2 regions of the Clostridium sp. JS66 genome follow, and region 2 is predicted to be linked to the other one. Evidence: riboswitches for the same ligand, from Rfam matches in the RefSeq annotation. Region 2 holds a riboswitch; the other holds the start of a gene.
The links. A riboswitch is a leader RNA that binds a small molecule or an ion and turns the genes downstream of it on or off. The one in region 2 is predicted to bind S-adenosylmethionine.
Positions count from the first base shown of each region.

Region 1: another riboswitch for S-adenosylmethionine. It lies ahead of Q6H37_RS08405 (methionine ABC transporter ATP-binding protein); the one in region 2 lies ahead of nifB (nitrogenase cofactor biosynthesis protein NifB).

Region 1 covers NZ_CP131467.1:1,765,945-1,777,561, forward strand. The annotation lists gene Q6H37_RS08365 (response regulator transcription factor) at 1-89, opposite strand, end outside; gene Q6H37_RS08370 (hypothetical protein) at 86-508, opposite strand; gene Q6H37_RS08375 (YhgE/Pip domain-containing protein) at 792-2,990, shown strand; gene Q6H37_RS08380 (aspartyl-phosphate phosphatase Spo0E family protein) at 3,284-3,430, opposite strand; gene Q6H37_RS08385 (MBL fold metallo-hydrolase) at 4,360-5,088, opposite strand; gene Q6H37_RS08390 (VOC family protein) at 5,159-5,542, opposite strand; gene Q6H37_RS08395 (histidine phosphatase family protein) at 5,626-6,234, opposite strand; gene Q6H37_RS08400 (Nramp family divalent metal transporter) at 6,501-7,712, shown strand; SAM riboswitch class I at 7,857-7,965, shown strand; gene Q6H37_RS08405 (methionine ABC transporter ATP-binding protein) at 8,081-9,151, shown strand; gene Q6H37_RS08410 (methionine ABC transporter permease) at 9,181-9,861, shown strand; gene Q6H37_RS08415 (MetQ/NlpA family ABC transporter substrate-binding protein) at 9,968-10,798, shown strand; gene Q6H37_RS08420 (epoxyqueuosine reductase) at 10,828-11,617, shown strand, end outside.
Region 2 covers NZ_CP131467.1:1,869,818-1,881,434, forward strand. The annotation lists gene Q6H37_RS08785 (YgeY family selenium metabolism-linked hydrolase) at 1-29, shown strand, start outside; gene arcC (carbamate kinase) at 48-998, shown strand; gene Q6H37_RS08795 (amidohydrolase family protein) at 1,042-1,722, shown strand; gene Q6H37_RS08800 (transposase) at 2,319-3,449, shown strand; gene Q6H37_RS08805 (amidohydrolase family protein) at 3,600-4,385, shown strand; gene Q6H37_RS08810 (homocysteine synthase) at 4,516-5,799, opposite strand; SAM riboswitch class I at 5,908-6,015, opposite strand; SAM riboswitch class I at 6,203-6,308, shown strand; gene nifB (nitrogenase cofactor biosynthesis protein NifB) at 6,602-7,879, shown strand; gene nifH (nitrogenase iron protein) at 7,904-8,731, shown strand; gene Q6H37_RS08825 (nitrogenase component 1) at 8,770-10,281, shown strand; partial or broken gene Q6H37_RS08830 (nitrogenase component 1) at 10,293-11,617, shown strand, end outside.

The sequences.
Region 1 (11,617 bases), 100 kb from region 2:
TCTTCTAACCCCATTTTTATAAATTCAACTATGCTTTCTTCGTCATCAACTACAAGAATGTGTATTTGGTCTTTAATCAGTGGATTCATAAAGCTCCTCCTTTTTTATTAACATTATCAATTATTACACTACGAATTTTCTGCTTTATGTATTCATTATGATAAACAGTATCTGTGGTAAATTTGCACTTGTTTATTAATGATATAAAAGTTACACTCTTATTATTTTTTAATAAGCTTCTAAGTGATCTATTTATTTTTCTATCTATAACTTGGATTTCCTTATAATAGGCCATTTTTTCAAGTATATAGTTCCTTAATTCAGGATACTGCCTTATTACAAAGCGGGTTACACCTGACCTTTCAGCGATAATAGCAAAACATATCCTTTCATCCTTTGAAATCATACTTTTAAGGGTATTATTAATGTTAATTTTATAATCTTCTGCATTGCTGCATTCTATTTCTTTTTCAATACATATATTTGAATTATCAAGATAGTTTTCCATATTTGATCTCCTCACTGGATAGTTTTTACCTTTTTAATAATATATTATTAAGATTAATTTGTAAATTCATTTTAATACTAGAAAAGCATATATGAAATTTATGAAAATAATTAGTTAATATGTTTACTAATTTTAAATTTAATGATATAGTGATTAAATAAAAAGGCTTATTAATATGTTAAAAATTCTATTGTACATTTAATAGAAAGGTTAATAATGCATAAACTATGAGGATAATGACCAGATTTAATTGATTATTTCTAAAAGGAGGAAAATAAGTTACATGAAAAATATTTTCAGTATCTTTAAGAATCATATAAAAAATGTTTTTAGAATATACAGAAGAGATATGAAAAACATATTAACAAGTTATGTGACGTTAGCAATAATTATAGCTTTAGCTATATTGCCTTCACTCTATTCATGGTTTAACATTAAAGCTTGTTGGGATCCATATGCTAATACAAAGGGGCTTTCAGTTGCAGTTGTCAATTTAGATAAGGGAACAGAATTTAGGAATGTAAAGATAAATGTTGGAGAAGATGTAGTAAAAAAATTAGCAAATAATCAAGCTATAGGATGGAAATTTGTTAGCGAAAGTGAAGCTGAAAATGGAGTAAAATATGGGAAGTACTATGCTAGTGTAACTATACCAAAAGATTTTTCACAAAATCTCCTTTCTATTGTAACTCAAGATACTCCAAAGAAGGGGGAATTAATATACTCAGTTAATGAAAAAAGAAACGCTATAGCTCCTAAGATTACTCAAAAAGGAGCAACTAATTTACAAGAAGAAATTACTAGAAATTTTATTGAAACATCCAGCAATACTATTTTATCTTATCTTAATCAATTTGGGATTGAATTGGAAAAGATGAAACCAGAACTTAAAAATATTATAGATGTTATTGTTAGTGTAGATAGCAGTATACCTGAAATTAGTAAAGATATAGATGGTTTTTATTCACAGTCTTTGGATTTTCAAAAATATATGCAGAATGTTCAAAATAGCTTGCCTGTTACATCGGATGCATTGAATAAGGCTTTAAGTATTGCTCAAACAGGAAATGGATATGCTAGTAAAACACAACAATCATTACAGACTATTTCTCCATTTATAAAGGCAAATTTATCTCTTGTAAAAAATACATCAGATAATGCTGAAACTCTTTTGAGAGAGCTTCAAGATTTAAAGTCATCAGATACTGGAGCTACTAGAAAAATTCTAGTGGATGTTAGGGATAAATATGCAGATGGTGTAAAAAAGCTTGATCAGGTTTTGAGCTTATTAAATTCAATAAATAATGTTTTAAGTAATAGCAGACTGGAAAGTTTTATTAATAATCTTTCAAATATTAGAAATCAAATGTCAGATCAGCAAAATTTTATAAGTTTGCTTATTGATACTATAGATCGTGGAAATCAGGTGCTGCCTGGTGATATAAATTCAGCTATACAAGGAGCTAATAAAATTTCAGGTACACTAGGTAATATGATTGATAATTTTGATAGTGAAACTGCTCCAGCTATTGATCAGTCTTTAAAAAACTTTGCTGGACTATCGGATGATGCAGTGAAAATGCTGCAAAATATGCAGACTAACATGCCATTAATTAGCAGCTTAATAGGAGGTATAAATACTGCATCTGGTTCCAGTGTGAATAAATTGAAGGAATTAAAAGATAAGTTTCCTAAAATACAACAAGATATACATTCAAATTCAGAAAAGTTAAAAGGTCTTAGTGAAGATGAAAAATTTAACGAAATTACTAAAATACTAAAAAAAGATGCTAAAAAAGAAAGTGATTTTTTAGGAAATCCTATAGATTTAAAGCAAAATAGAATTTACCCAATTCCCAATTATGGTTCAGCTATGTCGCCATTTTATACTACACTGTCTCTTTGGGTGGGGGCGTTTATATTACTTTCACTATTATCTGTAGAAGTTAAAAGTTTTGAAGATGGTGTAGAACTTAGTGCAAGAGAGCAATTTTTTGGAAGATATTTTACTTTTGTAACTATTGCGATTATGCAGGCATTAGTTACAACTATAGGTAATCTAGTCCTTTTAAAAACCTATGTTGTGTCTCCCATTGTATATGTAATGATAGGTGTCTATACAAGTATTGTATTTACTATGATTATCTATACTTTGGTATCCGTTTTAAGAAATATAGGTAAGGCATTAGCAATGGTAGCAATGGTATTACAAGTTTCAGCCTCTGGCGGTACTTTCCCGATAGAATTAATGCCTCACTTTTTCCAAAATATAAATCCTATGCTTCCATTTACTTATGCCATAGGAGCTATGAGAGAGGCTGTGGGAGGAATTTTACCACAAGCGTTAATTAAAAATGTAATGTTATTATTAATATTCTTTTTGATTTCTATATTCTTTGGAGTATTCTTTAAGGAGAAGGCAAATAAGTTAAGTGAGAAGTTTGTAAAACAGTTTAAAGACAGTGGTCTAGCAGGAGAGTAGAAAACGAGAAATTGTCCCAAAACTATTTGGTTGTAAAGCTCATAATTAAATTTATTTAGTAATAATAAGCTGTACCTGTAAGAAATTGCTGCAGGTATAGCTTATGTTTATTAATGATTAATCTATTTGATAAGATTATCTTTGTTTAAGTTATGTAATTTGATTATGAGAGAAGGTTAAAAAAGTTCAGAAAAAAATAAATTAATACATATATAATGTATTAAAATAAATTTAATCTATAAAACTTTTAATAATGAATTATTAATATTAGTGCTAATAATTGCAAGTATAATTTATACCTCTGCAGTGCAAGAATAATATGCATAAATGAGCTTGTCCAATTCCTGACTAAGTTTTACTATCTCATTTGAGCATAAGCATTTATCTATTTCTAGTAACTCATGTAAGTTTTCTCTAAGTGATTCGATTTCTTCTTTCATAAATTTCATCTCCATAATAAAAATTTGAACAACATATGATATTATAATATAATAATAATAATTTTTCAACAATTTACAAATATACAAAAAATGATCATGTAAATGTTTACCGTATTGTAAAATCAAGGATATCAGTAAAAATAAGTAAAATAATTGTTCACGCATTTTTTACAATTTAAGCATAGCATATTGCGACACAAATTTTTAGGTGGAGTCCGCATTGAATATATGGTGTATAAAAGCCAATCGTTTATTAAGGAGCTCTAATGCTTAAAATTTAAAAAATCTCTACCCGCTCAAATGTCCCGTCCTGATTCAAATTATGAGATTTTTTAAATTTTAGACATAAGACCTCCTAAATTCTCACAAAAGCTTTTATACACCATATATTCAAAGCTCCCTCCACCTAAAAAGTTGTGTAGTAACTATTATTTCAGCCATTTTAATAATATCCTATGGCGTAGCCTGCAAAAATAATAAGTCTGTTTTAAGACATTTCCACAGAATAGAATTAAACTAAATATATTAGTCCAACATCAGGCTACGCCTTAATTTTAAGCGTTATAAATTATAGTCATAAATATGATTGTGGCTTACTAAAATTACTTATAGCAATGTAATTATGTACATCCACTTGAAGTTGCTAGTTTGAATTTTAACTTTTATGCAGTGATATATGATAAAGGTGTCATCACATTAGCTAAATTGTTTTAGTATTATTCTTAGCTCAAAATTTTTGAAAGCCTTAGAACTTTAGTCCTGTCTGAGGGAACCGAGTTTGACAAAGTTCTTAGACTTTCAAAAATTTCGAGATTTAGAATAATTAAAACATTTAGCCGTGATGACACCCTTATCATATATCACGGAATAAAAGTTAAAATCCAAACTTCCACTGCACCTTTACGTCGCATAATGCTTAAATTGTAAGGTTAAATTTCTATTTCAAATCCTCTACATGGTATATTGTAAATTGTTGTAGAGAATTCCTTCATCATTGTCTTGAACTCTTGTGTTACCCAAAAGTCTTCTCTAAAATGCATAGGAATGAAAATTTGGGGTTTCAGATTTTCTATAAAATATTTTCCACCAAGATAGAAAAATTCTTCTTGTCTTGCATCAACTGGGAAAAATGCTATATCAATTTTTTCACCTTTTATAAGATCTATTTCTTCTTTAAACCATTTTTCAGCATGTTTGTTGTCTTCAGAACTATCTTCCTTCCAGTGCCACCAATTTAAATCTCCTGCATGGAATATATTAAAATCATTGAAATTTACTAAAAAAGATACACCTTCATCTGTAGAACCATATACTTTTATAATTAAATTGTCTATTTTTATTGTTTCGCCTTTTTTTACAATAAAGGAATTTACATCTTCTCTTATGTTTTTTATATCACTACTTAAAATGTACTTTACATTAGAATTAAATTTGGTGAAGTCAAATATTAAAGGATTGAAATGATCATAGTGGCTATGAGATGTAAAAACATATATTGCTTTTTCAGTTTTTAGCAAATCTTCACTTATTACCCCATTTTTTAGTGATTTTTCATTTTCTGTACATTTATCGTTATAATAATCAAATATAAAAATACAATTTGGAGTTTCTACACAAAATCCGCTATTGTATAAATAATGTATTTTTAATTTATTCAAAATACATCCCGCCTCTCACTTAAATCAGCTTTACCATGGTAAAAATTACATGAGATTGTTTGATACTAACCTACTTAATTTCTGATGCCTTAAAAGCCAATATCTCAGTCCAATATCCATCTGGATCTGCTATAAAATAAAGTCCCATTTCTTCATTTTCATAGCATATACAGCCCATTTCCTTATGCTTTTTATGAGCAGCTTCATAGTCATCTGTTCTTACTGCCATATGTATTTCATTATCTCCTAAATTATATGGCTCTTTTCTATCCTTAAGCCATGTAAGCTCAATTTGATGGTCTCCCTCACTTGACTTTAAAAATGCTAATGTAAAGCTTCCATCTGAAGAATGATGTCTTCTTACTTCTTCTAGTCCAAGAGCCTCTTTGTAAAATTTAATACTTTTTTCTAAGTCTAAAACATTAATATTGTTATGATCAAATTTAAATTTCATTATAAAACACCTCAACTTCTATTTTAATAATTATATTATATTCTATTTATATTTAAAATAAAAGAATTTACACTTTATGTACATTAGAGGACATGTGATGTATCACCCTCTAATAAAATTTTTATATTTCTATTTTCTACTTCTAAAACAGTAATGCTTGTACCACGTATGAATGGAAGACTCCACAATTTTTCAATTCCATATCCTTTAACTATTTTCATAATAGCCTTAATAACAACAGCATGAGCTACAATTAGTATATTGTCAGCGCTGTTATTATTATCAATAACATCATATAAGCCATTTTCTATTCTTTTTACAAGTTCTAAAAAAGTTTCACCTCCAAAAGGTTTAAATAGTTGTGGTTTTTGGAGAAAAATTTTATATTCTTTTGGATAATGTGTTGTTAATTCTTCTTCATTCATTCCTTCCCATAATCCAAAATTCATTTCTTTAAAATTTTCATTTATTACTATTTTTGTATTTTTCATTCCTCGAATGTACTTTGCCGTATCTAAGGCTCTTTTTAAAGGACTACTATAAATTAAATCAAAATCTATATTTTTAAGACGGTTTCCAAGACTTTTGGCATCTTCAATACCTTTTTCTGTAAGATTGGAATTTTTCCATCCCTGCATTCTAAGCTCTTTATTCCATTCTGTTTCGCCATGCCTTGTTAGGTATATTTTCAAATTAATCACTCCTTATAAACTATATATATATGTTTGATTATAAGAAAAAATTACTTTATAAGGTAACATTCTTAAAATGCAATGCATAATTATATTACTGAAACAAACTTAGGCTAGGTTAAGATACTTAGCCCCTAATAAATTATATTATATCAGGAAAATAAAATAAATAGCTGAGGTGTATAATGATGAGAAGTGATAGAAGTGCAATTGAGTTAAATGTTGTTCCTAACGAGCTAACAGTCATTGATGCTCAAAATAATAAAATGCTTACTAAAATAAAACAGTTATTAAAATATCTAGGACCTGCATTTGTTATTAGTGTAGCATATATTGATCCAGGAAATTTTGCAACCAATATAACTGGTGGAGCTAAATTCAATTATGAGCTCATTTGGGTAATACTGTTTAGTAATATAATGGCTATATTTCTACAAACTATGTCTGCGAAACTGGGTATAGCAACAGGAAAAAATCTTCCAGAAATGTGTGCTGAAGTTTTTCCAAAATCTGTGAATTGGATTTTTTGGATTGTTGCTGAATTAGGAGCGATGGCAACTGATTTAGCAGAGTTTCTTGGTGGAACTTTAGGATTATATTTATTGTTTAGAATCCCATTAATATATGCAGGCTTTTTAACTGGAGTAATAACCTTTGCAATAGTATATATGGAGAAATATGGTCAAAGAGTTATAGAAATTATTATAACTTTATTGATAACTGTAATTTGTACAGCTTATACCATAGAATTATTCCTTTCCAAACCAGATTGGATTGAAGTTGGTGTGCATACCATAGTTCCTATGTTACCTAATAATGAAGCAGTTTTAATTGCTGTTGGTATGCTTGGAGCTACAGTCATGCCTCATGTAATATACCTGCATTCTCATTTAGTTCAATATAGAAAATCAGGTTCATCTAATTTAGACAAATTACAACATCTTAAGATGGAAAAAATAGATATATTTGTAGCCATGAATATTGCATTTATAGTTAATGCTGCAATGGTTATAGTATCTGCTGCAGTGTTTTATAAAAATGGAATAGCAGTTGGTACTATAGAAGAAGCACATAAATCATTACAGCCTTTATTAGGAGCTTTCTCAAGTGGCGCTTTTGGAATTGCACTTTTGGCATCAGGTTTATCTTCTTCTGCAGTAGGAACTATAGCAGGTCAGACTATCATGAAAGGTTTTGTTAATTTAAGTATTCCAATAAACTTAAGAAGACTTATAACTATGTCACCAGCTATGGTAATTATAGCTATGGGAATCAATCCAATGTATGTGCTTGTGCTAAGTCAAGTTGCTTTAAGTTTTATACTTCCATTTCCAATTATTCAAATGTTATATATATCAAATCGTAAGGATTTAATGGGTGAATTAGCTAATGGCAAATATACTAAAATTTTAGGCGGATTAATAGCAGCTATAATAATATCATTAAATATATTATTGCTATATTTAACCTTTTTTTAAAGTGTTTTTATATATATTCAATTAAAAAAGTATAAATTTTAATTATAAAAGTATTGACAGTATGGAAAATTATAATTATAATGTAAATCATTAAATACTTAATTGTTTGAGACAGAAACATAAATTTAAAAGTGAATATTTTTTACCTTATCAAGAGAAACTGAGGGACTGGCCCTATGAAGTTTCAGCAACCACATGCAGTGAGCATGTAAAGGTGCTAATTCCAGCAGAACTTTGTTCTGGAAGATGAGATGGTATAGAAAATTTATGTACTTTAGTACGATTTTTTATAATGGGAATCCTCTTCTTCGAAGAGGATTTTTTATTTTTTAAATAATTAAGCAAGTATAAATTAGGGAGGGACAAAAATGATATGGCTAAAAAACATTAAAAAAATTTATACAAATGGAAATGTTGAGGTGGAAGCTTTAAAAGAAATTAATCTTAAGATCAAAGCTGGTGAAATTTATGGAATTATAGGATATAGTGGAGCTGGTAAAAGTACTTTGATTCGATGTATAAATTTATTGGAAAAGCCTACTTCAGGAGATGTAATTGTAAATGAGAAAAACTTAATGCAGCTATCGACAAAAGAACTTAGGAAAAGCAGAGAAAAAATTGGTATGATATTTCAAAATTTCAATCTTATGAGAAGTAGAACTGTATTTGAAAATGTAGCTTATCCTTTAAAGGGTAAAGGATTGAGTAAACAAGAGATAAAAGAAAAAGTACTAAGTCTTTTAAAACTAGTGGAACTTGAAGAAAAAGTTAATGTTTATCCTTCACAGTTAAGTGGTGGACAGAAACAAAGAGTAGGTATTGCTAGAGCTTTAGCCAATGATCCCGAAGTACTTTTATGTGATGAAGCAACTTCAGCTTTAGATCCGCAAACTACTGGAGCAATTTTGAAATTACTTAAGGACATTAATGAAAAGCTAAAATTAACTATAGTGATTATAACTCATCAAATGGAGGTTGTTAAGGAGATTTGTCAGAAGGCAGCAGTAATTGATGGAGGACAAATAGTAGAACAAGGATCTGTAATAGACATATTTACAAATCCAAAAGCAGATATAACAAAACGATTTATAGGTTCATTATTTCACTATGAAAAAATTTATGATTTTCTTAAAAAAGAAAATTTTGCTTTTAATGAAATTACAGAAGGAGAGAAGGTAGTAAGAATATCATTTACAGGAGAAAAAACAGGTCATGCGTTCATTTCTAAAATTTCAAGGAAATTTAGGGTAGATGCAAGTATATTATTTGGGAACATAGAAATCATCCAGAATACTCCAATTGGTAATTTGATAGTAAAGTTAAATGGATCTAATGAAGGTATAGCAAGTTCAATAAAATATTTAGAAGAAAATAATATTTCTGTAGATACAATAGATATTAAAAAAGATGATAAAAAATTAAAAATTAGCAGTAATTAAGTGCTAAAAATTTCATGGAGGCGATAAGATTGAATGAATATTTAAATAATATAGCACCGAATTTAATAAAACTCTATCCAGATATGATAAAAGCATTATTTGAAACTTTCTATATGGTTGCTATTTCAGGAATTATATCAGCAATTATTGGAGTTATTTTAGGAGTTACATTGGTAGTTACAAGGGAAGGAAATATATTAGAAAATAAAATTATTAATGGAGTGTTTGCAAAAATAATTAATATATTTAGATCTATACCATTTATTATTCTTCTTGCAGCTATTATTCCAGTTACAAGACTTTTAGTAGGTACTACCATAGGTACTAAAGGGGCTCTTGTTCCACTTATATTTGGATGTACCCCTTTCTTTGCAAGACAAATTGAATCAGCACTACTTGATATAGATAAAGGAGTAATTGAAGCTGCCCAGGCTATGGGTTCAGGTCCTTTAGAAATCATATTTAGAGTAATGTTAAAAGAAGGATTGCCAGGCATTATTCATGCTGTGACCATAACCATTATAAGTTTAATTGGACTATCAGCTATGGCAGGTACTGTTGGAGGTGGTGGACTTGGTGATTTTGCAATACGCTATGGATATCAATATTTTGAAACTGATATTATGGTAGCTACAATAATTGTACTTTTAATTATTGTTAATATTATTCAATTTTTAGGAGATATTTTATCAAGATTAGTAACACATTAATTTTCAAGAGGTTAAAGTCCTAAATGGACTTTAACGAGTAGTTCATGAGCGGAAGCGAGTAGGATTAACTACTCAGTGTTTCCGACTAAAAGGAGGAAGAAGATTCATGAAAAAATTTACAGGTATATTTTTAGCAATAACATTATCTTTGGGACTTTTATCAGGTTGTGGAGCAAGCAGTAGTTCACAGGAAAGCAGTTCTAATAAAAAACAGGTAGTAAAGATAGGTATAACAGGCGATGATCATAAGATATGGGATAAAGTTAAAGAAAAAGTTGCAAAGGACAATATTGATTTACAGATAGTTAGTTTTTCAGATTATGTACGTCCTAACTTAGCACTTGCTCAGGGAGAAATTGATTTAAATTCATTTCAACATCATGCTTATTTAGATAAGTTTAAAAAAGAACATAATTTGCAAATAACTGCTATAGGCGATACTGTGCTTGCACCTCTTGCAGTATATTCAAAAACTTTAAAATCTGTTAAGGACATTAAAAATGGTGGTAAGATAGCTATTCCTAATGATGCAACTAATGAAGGTAGAGGTCTAAACTTACTTCAAAGTGTAGGATTAATAAAATTAAAAGATGGTGTAGGAAATTTACCAACACTTAAGGATATATCAGAAAATCCAAAAAATATTCAATTTGTAGAGCTTGCAGCAACTCAAATTCCAAGGTCTCTTCAAGATGTTGATGCAGCTATAATAAATAGCGGAGTTGCAATAGATGCAAAATTTAATCCAGTTAAAGATTCTATACTTATAGAAGACGTTACTAATGATAAAGCTAAGCCTTATATAAATTTAATAGCTGCTAGAGAAAAGGATAAGGATAATGAGGCTTATAAAAAAGTAGTTAAAGCTTATCAAAGCGATGATATAAAGCAGTTTATAAAAGAAACATATAAAGGTGCTCAAGTACCTGTGTTTTAAAAGTCAGTGTTTATTAAGGAGTTTTTGATATGATTGATAACAATGAAGGTTATGAACTAAAAGTATCTATTATTGAGGAAGCAGAAAGAATGGGAGCAAATCTTATAGGATTTGCTCCTGTCCAAAGATGGGAAGAATTTAAGGATACTAAGCCAGAATTTTTCCCTGAAAACATATGGCCTGGAACTAAAATAGTTATTGTTTTAGGATTGCAAATATTTTTACCTATGCTCGAAACAACTCCTTCAGTTGTTTATTCTGAATTGTATAATACTACAAATCGGCTATTAGATGATATGGCATATAAGCTTGCAAATTATCTTAATAAGAAGGGACACAAAGCATTTTTCTTTCCAAGGGATTGCTATGGTGATATTTCTGTACTTGTTAAAAAGCCAGAAGCTGCTTTTTCTCATGTTTTAGCAGGCAAATATGCTGGACTTGGTACTATTGGATGTAATCACACTTTACTTACAAAGGAGTTTGGCCCAAGGGTAAGGCTTGTATCAGTTTTAACTGATGCTGTTATTCCAGAAGATAAAATGTGTGAAGAGGAATTATGTATTAAATGCAGTATATGCAAAAAATGCTGTCCAACAGAAGCATTTATTTCAAAGGAAGGCTCTATTTTTAAAATGGATAAAGAAAAATGTGCTAAATATCATGCTGAACTTAAAGGTGCTTATAAATATCCATGTGGAGTATGTATAAAGGTATGCCCTGTTGGAGAAGATAGAAAAATTTATGGAATGGATGCCAATAAATATTTAAAGGAAAAAGAAGTACTTAAGGAAAACAAGGATATGTCAGAATATAGTG
Region 2 (11,617 bases):
CTTATGTAACAGATTATGTAAATAAATAATTATGCGGAGGAATCACAATGGGATTTTGTAAACTGGTTATAGCATTAGGTGGAAATGCACTTCAAGAACCTAATACTCCAGCTACAGCTGAGGCACAACTGAAAGTGATAAAAAAAACTTGTGAATATATTGCAGATATAAGCTGTAAGGGGTATGAGCTTTTAATAGTTCATGGAAATGGTCCCCAAGTGGGAAGAATTTTACTTGCGTCTGAGGCTGCTAATAGTGTTACACCAGTTATGCCTCTTGATGTATGTAGTGCTATGAGTCAGGGATATATAGGATATCATATTCAGCAGTCACTGAGAAAGGCACTGGATAAGAGAAAAAAGAAAGTGCCAGTAGTAACTCTCATAACCCAGGCAGTAGTTGACAAAAATGATCTTGCATTTAAAAATCCAACCAAACCCATAGGCACTTTTTACAGTGAAGAAGAGGCGAAAAAGCTTAAAGAAGAAAAAGGTTATGTGATGAAAGAGGATTCTGGAAGAGGGTGGAGGAGAGTAGTAGCTTCACCTTTCCCAAAAAAGATAGTTGAACTTCCAGTAATTAAAGTGCTGTGGGATTCTACCATTTGCGTAGCAGCTGGAGGTGGCAGTATTCCTGTTGTTGAAAAAGAAGATGGATCATTAGAAGGTGTTGCAGCAGTTATAGACAAGGATCTTGCAGCTGAAAGACTTGCAGAAGATATGAATGCAGATATTTTTATGATATTAACAGAAGTTGAAAAGGTATCACTTAACTTTAAAAAAGCCAATCAAATTGATCTTGATCATATTACAGTGGCAGAGGCAGAAAAGTATATCGAAGAAGGTCACTTTGCTCCAGGGTCAATGCTTCCAAAGGTGAGAGCAGCACTTATGTTTGCAAAGGCAAACTCTTCCCACAAATCTATAATTACATCACTTTATAAAGGTGAAGATGCCTTAGAAGGTAAAACAGGGACAGTTATTACTTTAAATGGATAATGAAGTATACTTTAAGTTTTTTACTTAGAGGGAGGTTTTGCTCATGGGAATAGTACTTGAAGGTGGGAAAATTGTAACTGCTGTAGATTCTTATTGTTCGGATATAAGAATAGAAGGTGAAAAAGTTGTTTCAATAGGAAAAAGTTTAAAAAGATCTGGAGATGAAGTCATATCTGTAAAGGGATGCTATGTTTTACCTGGTGGTATAGATACTCATACCCACTTTGATCTGGAAAGTGGTTCTGTAGTAACTGCAGACAATTTTGAAACGGGGACAAAGGCAGCCTTGGTCGGAGGTACTACTACAATATTGGATTATGCAACACAAAACAAGGGAGAAACATTAAAAGAGGCTTTAAAAAAGCAGCACAAAAAGTCAGATGGACTTTGTTATTGTGATTATGGATTTCATATGGGCATTACAGATTGGAATGATGAAACCTGTTATGAAATGAAAGATATGATTGAAGAAGGAGTAACTTCATTTAAATTATACATGGCTTATAAGAATACACTTCAGGTAGATGACGGTGTAATATTTAAAGCTTTAAAAAGAAGTAAAGAACTAAAAGGAATTATAACTTTCCATTGTGAAAATGGTGATATTATAGAGGAGCTTATAAATGAAGCTAAATCAAAGGGAAATAAATCTCCTTATTATCATCCACGGACAAGACCGGCACAGGTTGAAAAAGAGGTAACTAAACAGTTACAGAAACTTTAGTAAAGGTTATAAAACTTTAAAAGTTTCTTATAACTAAGCCTCCCACATTCATAAAGAGTGTGGAGTGCATCCGGAAAGAATGCCAAAATCCTTTGAACTGCTGGAAGTTCCTAAAGCTTAACTAACTACAACGTAAGGATGAAATAAGCCTAAACGTGAAGGTGGCGAAAGCAGAAAAAATAGTTAAGATGGCATAGGGTTAAATCCTAAGTGCTGAAACAATGGATAATCAGCAACTAAGACTCGAATAGAGTAAAGTTCAACGACTATTCCGTAAAGGAAGTACACTACAAGCTATCGGTAGTGGAAGTGGAGGATGCCCAATTTATACTAAGTTAGTATAACGGGTAATGATATAGTCTACGCTCGTATCCGAAAGGTCGAGGCCACTAGCGTAAGCGAAATGGCATCATAGAAGCAGCGTTCTATGGTAAATATAATAAACTTTATAAATGTTCTTTGAAAACTTTATATAACTTTATAAAACATTACTCTTTTAAAGAAAATAAATGTAATCTTTTAAAATCATAATTAATCATCTCATATAATTTTGCTATATGGTCATAATAAAATTATGGAAGATGAGGTGAAAAATGATGATAAAGGCAATAAAAATAAGATTATTTCCTACCAAAGAACAAGAGATATTAATGTTCAAATCTTGTGGTGTAATGAGATTTGCTTATAATTGGGGCAGAGCTAGATGGGAGGAGCTATATAAGCAAGGTTTAGAACCTTCAAAAGGTAAGATAAGAAAAGAATTTAACAATACTATTAAAAAGCAAGAGGAATATAAATGGTTAAAAGAAGTTAGTGGTCAACTTACAGCACAGGCTTTTGATGATCTAAATAATGCGTATAAGAACTTTTTTAAAGGTTTAGCTAAATATCCTAGATTCAAAACCAAAAGAAAATCTAGAAAGTCCTTTTATGTTAGATATGATAGCATTTACTTAAAAAAAAGTGCTGTCAATATTGAAAAAATAGGCAAAGTAAAATATAAAACAAATTATGATATACCTATTTTACCTAACTATAATAATCCAAGATGTCATTTTGATGGTAAGTACTGGTATCTAACATTAGGATTTGAGCATGACGAAAATCAAGTTGAGCTTAATAAAGATTTATCTATTGGAATTGATTTGGGAGTATCTAATCTAGCTGTAGTAAATTGTATAGATAAGCCTATTAAAAACATTAATAAATGTACTAAGGTTAGGAAATTGAAAAAGAGATTAAAAAGATTACAAAAGCAAGTATCAAGAAAATATGAAGCAAATAGAATAAAAGATAGATTTAATAAAACAAATAATATTATTAAGCTAGAAAAAGTTATTAAATTTGTATATAGAAAGCTTAGTAATATCAGAGCTAATCATATACACCAAACTACTAATATGATAATAAAATTAAGGCCTTACAGAGTTGTGATGGAAGATTTAAATATTAGTGGTATGCTAAAAAACAAACATTTATCAAAAGCTATACAAGAACAAGGCTTTTATGAATTTATTAGACAAATGCAATATAAATGTAAGTTTAATGGAGTAGAGTTTATCCAAGTAGATAAATTTTATCCTAGCAGTAAAACTTGCTCTTGTTGTGGAAATGTTAAAAAAGATTTAAAACTTAAAGATAGAGTATATGTATGTGATATCTGTGGATTAGAAATAGATAGAGATAAAAACGCTTCAATAAATCTTGGTAACTACAAAATAGTATAAATGGTGATTTTGAAAAATTATACTATGTGTATCCTGCGTTGTGGGAGAATTTAAGTCCTGGGAGAGTTACACCAAACTAGAGTAGAATAAGAAACTATTCAAAATAGAACTCTGTGAATAGGAAAGGTTATTTAGTAATGAATAACATAAGTGAAATTTATAAAGTTATATAAGGTTTTTATATGCATTTATAAAGTTTATGCAACGGCAATTGTAAGGTTACTCAATATTGCAGAAATTCTAGATGTACTAGTGTATATTGTGCATTTAAGCACAAGAGAAGGATTATTAAGTATTTTAGATGCTAAAAAGAGAGGAATAAAGGTTTATGCAGAAACCTGTCCTCAATATTTGCTCTTAGATGATTCTTGCTATGGAGATAAAGATAGCAATAGTTTTGAAGGAGCAAAATATGTAATGTCACCTCCACTTAGGAAACCATATGACAATGATGCATTGTGGAAAGGAGTGTGTTATGGAGAGATAATGACTATAGGAACAGATCATTGTTCATTTAACTATAAAGGACAAAAAGAGGTTGGCAGGGATGATTTTAGCAAGATTCCAAATGGAGCTCCAGGGGTAGAGCATAGAATTGGACTAATGTATACTTACGGAGTATTAAAAAATAGAATAAGTATGAATGAAATGGTTGCACTTACTTCAACTAATGCAGCTAAATTATTTGGACTTTTCCCACAAAAAGGGACTATTGCAGTTGGCAGTGATGCTGATATTGTAGTGTGGAATCCTGATTTTTCTACATCTATTAGTGCTAAAAATCAAATGCAAAATGTAGATTATACACCTTATGAAGGCTTTGAGCAGCATGGAAGAGTGCTGCATGCCTTTTTAAGAGGAAACAAGGTCATATACAATGGAAAGCTTATTGAAGATAAGCCTATTGGAAAGTATTTATATAGGAAGACGTGGTGAACTAAAGCTATTGCTTTTTAGCAATAGCTTTTATATAAAGTGATTTTTAGGTTTAGAGGGAGTTTCTACATACTTAAAAATACATCACCTCTACAGAAAAACTGCAAAGGGGATGTATATTAGTTCTTAGTTAAGCCTGTTCAAGAGCTTGATTTAGATCATATATAAGATCATCTACACCTTCAACTCCAATTGAAAGTCTTATAAGATCAGGTGTAACTCCAGCAGCTTTTTGTTCTTCTTCTGTAAGTTCAGCATGAGTTGTACTTGAAGGATGAATTACAAGTGATTTTGCATCTGCTACATTTGCAAGCAATGAGAATAATTTTACGCTATTTATAAATTTCTTACCTGCTTCAAGTCCTCCTTTTATTCCAAATGTAAATATTGAACCTGCTCCTTTTGGCAAGTATTTTTTAGCTAAATCTTTATATGGACTTCCTTCTAATTCAGGATAGTTAATCCATGCAACTTTTGGATGTTTGCTTAGAAATTCGACAATTTTTCGTGTATTAGATACGTGTCTTTCAACTCTAAGTGAGAGAGATTCTAATCCTTGAAGAAAATAAAATGCACTTTGAGGACTTAAAGTTGCACCAGTATTTCTCAAAAGCTGTACTCTAGCCTTTAAAGCAAATGCAGGAGCACCTAGATCAGCATATACTAATCCATTATAACTTTTATCAGGTGTTGTAAAGTCAGGGAACTTTCCACTTGCTTTCCAATCAAAGTTTCCTCCATCAACTATAATTCCACCAATTGTAGTTCCATGTCCACCTATAAATTTAGTTGCAGAATGAACTACTACATCTGCACCATATTCTATTGGTCTCACAAGATATGGAGTACCAAAAGTATTGTCTATGATTAATGGTATTTTATTTTCGTGGGCAATATTTGCAACAGCTTCTATATCAAGAACATTTATTCTTGGATTTCCTATAGTTTCAGCGTAAACTGCTTTGGTTTTATCTGTAATTGCTTTTCTGAAGTTTTCAGGATCATCTGGATTTACAAATACAACTTTTATTCCAAGTTTCTTTAAAGTTACTCCAAATAATTCATAAGTTCCACCATATAATGTGCTTGCAGCAACTACTTCATCACCAGCACTTGCAACATTAAGTATTGAATATAAAATTGCTGCTAATCCTGAAGCTGTTGCAAGACCAGCAACTCCACCTTCTAGTTCAGCAACTCTCTTTTCAAATACATCTGTTGTAGGATTCATAATTCTTGAATATACATTTCCAGGCTCTTTTAATTGAAATAGATTTGCAGCATGATCTGCATTTTTAAATACATAAGAACTTGTTTGATAAATTGGTACAGCTCTTGATCCTGTTGTTGGATCTGGCTCCTGACCTGCATGTACTTGTAATGTTTCAAAGGATAATTTTCTTTCTTCACTCATTTTTTGTTCCTCCTAAATATTAAATATATTTAAAAACGAAACTTCCATAACCTGGCAAAATAAAAAATCTTCTCGTAAGATAAGTTACAAGAAGATTTTTCTTCATGCTTCTCATCTTTCAGGTTTTACCTGCTGGAATTAACACCATACATTCAAATGAAAAATGCTGGTTGTCGGGCTTCACAGGGCCAGTCCCTCCGCCACTCTGGATAAGAAGTTCCGTATTTTATTTTAAACAATAATTCTCAAATTTACAATTAATTAGTATTGTTTGCTTTCGTTGTTACAAAGTATACAGCCTTTAAATTTTGTTGTCAATAGTTAATTTTAAAAAAATTTAGATAAATTTTTTTGTTGACAAAGAAATTGAAAAACTGTATTATGTGTATAAATCAAATAAAAATTCTTATCAAGAGAGATGGAGGGACTGGCCCGATGAAATCCAACAACCTGAATAATTATTTTATTTAAGGTGTTAATTCCAGCAGGATTAACCTGGAAGATGAGAAACAAGAGAATTTAACTTTCTGTGTTTCTTACAGAAAGTTTTTTATTTTAAGCAATCAAATTAAGTTTAAATTTTTAACTTAACAATTGTGTATACTCTTTTGAACACTCATCTGATTTAAAAATATTATATTGATTTCTATTGATTGACTGGATAAACCAGAGGTCAAGTTTTACCTATCTACATAGATAGATAGGTGAAACTTGGCCTTTTCTAATTTGAATTGTTAATGGATTGAAATATAATTAATCAAGTTTTAGTTTTTAATTTTATTTAGAAAAGGAGAAAATAAGTATGAGTGTAAATGTGTTTGCAAGAACTATAGAAGAAAAAACATTTATGCATCCATGTTATAACTGCATTGCTCATAAATATGCAAGAATGCATATACCAGTAGCTCCTAAGTGTAATGTTAGTTGTAATTTTTGTAATAGAAAATATGATTGTGTAAATGAAACCAGACCTGGAGTAACAAGTGAAGTTTTAACACCTGAAGAGGCCAAAGATAAATTTAAAATAGTAAAGGACAAGGTTAGAAATTTAACTGTAGTTGGTATAGCAGGACCTGGTGATCCACTTGCAAATTTTTATGAAACAAAAAAATCTATAGAATTAATAAAAAATGAATCAAAAGATATTACATTTTGTCTTTCAACTAATGGTTTAATGCTTCCTTTTTACGTAGATAAATTGATAGAATTAGGGGTCACACATTTAACTATAACCATAAATGCAGTTAATCCTAAAATAGGTGGGGAAATATACAAATTTGTAAACTACTTGGGAGATGTATTTGTTGGAGAAGAAGCAGGAAGGGTGTTATTGAGCAATCAATTATCAGGACTTAAATATGCTGCACAAAAGGGAATAGTATGTAAAGTTAACATAGTTATGATAAAAGGAATCAATGATATTCATGTTCCTGAAATAGTAAGGAAAGTTAAAGAATGTGGAGCATATATGGCAAATATTATGCCTCTGATACCTGTTAAAGGAAGTGCATTTGAAAATAACCCTACAGTAACCGAAGTTGAATTGAATGACATGAGAAAAAGCTGCGATTCAATATTGAAACAGATGTATCATTGCAAGCAGTGTAGGGCAGATGCTATTGGAACTTTAAAGAATGATATATCAAGTCAATTTAGAGAAAACAATATTGCAAAGGAATCAAATGATAATGAAAATAAATTAGAAGATAAAGATGTAATTGAATTGAAACATCATAAGTACAGATTTGCCATTGCGAGCAAATCAGGTGTAAGTATTGATGAACATTTTGGGCATGCGTCAGAATTTTATATATACGACATGATAAATGATGAAATTAAATTTCGAGAGAAGAGAAAAGTAAATAAGTACTGTAATGGAGTATATGATTGTGGAGAACATGAGGACAAAATAGAAAATATAATAAAAAATGTAATTGATTGTAATGCTGTGCTTGTGGTCAGAGCAGGATTTGAGCCTATGGATAGGCTCTATGAGAAGGGAATAAGAGTATTTGAAATGTACCAGGAAATTAATAAAGGTATAAAAAAAGCTGTTGAATTACTTAAAAAAAATAAATAAATTCAAATTTAGGAGGAATATATTATGAGACAAATAGCTATTTATGGAAAAGGTGGAATAGGTAAATCTACAACTACACAAAATTTAACTGCAGGTTTATCTGAAATAGGAAAAAAGGTTATGGTAGTTGGATGTGATCCAAAGGCAGACTCTACAAGATTACTTTTAGGTGGACTTGCACAGAGAACAGTACTGGATACTTTAAGGGAAGAAGGAGAAGATGTAGATTTAAATTATATATTGAAAAAAGGCTTTAATGGAATAAAGTGCGTAGAATCAGGCGGACCTGAACCAGGTGTAGGATGCGCTGGAAGAGGTATTATAACATCTATAAACATGCTTGAAAGACTTGGCGCATATACTGAAGATTTGGATTATGTTTTTTATGATGTTTTAGGAGATGTTGTATGCGGTGGTTTTGCTATGCCAATTCGTGAAGGAAAGGCAAAAGAAATATATATAGTGGCTAGTGGAGAAATGATGGCACTCTATGCAGCAAATAATATATCAAAGGGAATAAAAAAATATGCCAATAAAGGTGGCGTTAGATTAGGTGGAATTATATGCAACAGCAGAAAAGTAGACAATGAAAGGGGAGTATTGGAGGCATTTGCAGAGGAATTAGGTACACAGCTTATTTATTTTGTACCAAGAGACAATGTAGTTCAAAGGGCAGAAATTAATAAACAAACTGTAATACAATTTGATTCTAAATCAAATCAGGCAAATGAATACAGATCACTAGCAGAGGCAATAGAAAAAAATAAGAACTTTGTAATTCCAAAACCTATGTCACAAAAAAGGTTGGAAGAAATAATTTTGCAAAATGGATTGGTAGAGCAAGTAGTGTAAAATACCATAATTAGAAAGTTGATGAGGAGGTAAAGTTAATGAAATTTAATCTTAAAACTTCAGTAGTAAAAACTCGTGAACAGCGGCTTGGAACTATTATTGGATGGAAAACTGGAAAGGCTTCAGAACTTTCCAGGGATTCTGCTTATACGTGTTCAGGTTGTAAAGGAAATGGTGGAAAAAGGTTGTGTGAAGCTTCAGGACCCTTTACCCAAGGTTCTACTTGTAGTGAACAAATGGTAGAATGTCAGGCTGGCAATGTAAGAGATGCAGTATTAATTCAACATGCACCAATAGGTTGTGGTACAGGACAGGTAGCTTATAATTCCATATATAGAAATGGTCTTGCTATTAGAAATTTACCTGTTGAAAATATACAAATAATAAATACAAATATAAAAGAAACTGATATGGTGTTTGGTGCACTAGACAAGCTGGAACAATCCATAAAGGATGCATGGAATAGACATCATCCTAAAGCAAATTTTGTTGCTACTTCATGTGCTTCGGGAATTATAGGGGAGGATATAGATAGTGTTGCAACTAGAATGCAAGAGGAACTTAGAATACCTGTTGTACCAATGCCATGTGAAGGTTTTATGTCAAAGCACTGGAGTACTGGTTTTGATGCTACACAGCATGGAATTCTAAGGCAGATAGTAAATAAAAACCCTAAAAAGCAAGAAAACCTTGTAAATGTAATTAATCTCTGGGGAAGTGATGTTTTTACACCTATATTGGGGGAGCTTGGACTTAAAGTAAATTATGTTATTGATTTAGCTGAAGTAGAAGATTTGGAAAAGCTTTCAGAAGCTGCTGCAACCATTACGTTTTGTCATACATTATCTTCTTATATGGCAGCTGTTTTGGAAGAACAATTTGGGGTACCGGAAATTAAAGCACCACAACCTTATGGAATTGCAGGGACTGATGCATGGATAAGAGAAATTGCAAAGGTTACGCATAGGGAAGAAAAAGCAGAAGCCTATATAGAGAGAGAGCATAAGAGAATAGCACCAAGGCTTAAAGAGCTTAAAGAACTTTTAAAAGGCAAAAAAGGTTACGCAGCTACAGGTTCAGCATATTCTCATGGACTTATTGCAGTACTCAAGGAACTTGGAATTCAAGTTGATGGTTCTCTTGTATTTCATCATGATCCTGTATATGACAGTAATGATCCAAGTAAAGACTCTTTAAAATTTCTAGTGGATAACTACGATGATGTTCCTAACTTTAGCGTGAGCAATAGACAGCAGTTTCAGTTTTATGGACTACTAAAAAATGTAAATCCAGACTTTATTCTTATAAGACATAATGGTTTAGCACCTCTTGCGTCTCGTATGGGAATTCCAGCAGCACCACTTGGTGATGAACATCATGCAATAGGCTATCAGGGAATTTTAAATTTAGGGGAGACCATTCTTGAAATATTAGCTCATAAAAAATTTCATCAAGATTTGAAAGAACATGTAAAATTACCTTATACAAAATGGTGGCTTGATCAGAAAGATCCATATATACTTGAAAAGCAAAATTATGCAGTGGAATAGGAGTGAAAATAGTGACAAATACAAAAAATGTAGAAAAATCAAATTCAATAGAACAGGTTAGATATGGATGCGCCATTGGAGCAATGCATAGTGTTTTTGCAATTCCAAGGGTTATTCCAATTACCCACTGCGGGCCAGGATGCGCTGATAAACAAACTTCCAACATATCCTTTTATAATGGATTTCAAGGAGGAGGTTATGGAGGTGGATCTGTTATACCAAGTACTAATATACACGAAAAAGAAGTAGTATTTGGAGGTGAAAATAGATTAAGAGAATTAATAGAATCCTCTTTTAAAGTCTTAGATGCAGATTTATTTGTAGTTATGACAGGATGCGTACCAGAAACTGTAGGAGATGATGTGGGAGCTGTAGTAAGTGAGTTTCAGGATCAAGGTTTACCTGTAGTATATGCTGAAACGGGAGGATTTAAAGGAAATAATTTTATAGGGCATGAACTTGTAACAGAGGCTATTATTGATCAATATGTGGGAGATTATAAGGGGCCTTTGAAAAAAGGGCTTGTAAATGTGTGGTCTCTTCTTCCATATCATAATACTTTTTGGAGAGGTGATCTTGCAGAGATCAAAAGAATTTTGGAAGGTGTAGGTTTTGAAGTCAATATTTTATTTGGACATGAGAGTAGTGGAATTTCAGAATGGAAAAATATTAAAAAGGCACAGTTCAACCTTGTACTTTCTCCATGGCTTGGACTTAAAACTGCAGAATATTTAAAGAAAAAGTATGGTCAGCCCTACTTGCATATCCCTATAATTCCTATATGAGCAAAGGAAACTAGCAGTTTTTTGAGAAAAGTAGTTGATTTTTCAGGAATAGATAAAAATAAGGCAGAAGAATTTATTGAGAGTGAAGAAAGAAAATACTATAAATATTTAGAGGATTTTTCTGACTTTTATGCAGAGTATTGGTGGGGGTTACCAGCCAAATTTGCAATTGTAGGTGATAGTGCATACAACTTAGCTATAACAAAGTTTTTAGTAAATCAGCTAGGACTTATACCTGCAAAACAAATTGTAACTGAAAACCCACCAGAGAAATATAGATATATCATTAGAGAAGAATATAAAAATATAGCAGAAGATGTTTCATTGGACGTGGAATTTGAAGAAGACAGTTATACCATTCATGATAAAGTAAGAAAAACTGATTTTGGGCATAAACCTCCAATTATTTTTGGAACTACTTGGGAAAGAGATCTAGCAAAAGAATTAAAAGGTTCTATAGTTGAAATAGGATTTCCAGCATCTTATGAAGTTGTCATATCAAAATCTTATGTAGGTTATAGAGGGGCACTTACACTGCTTGAAAAAATATA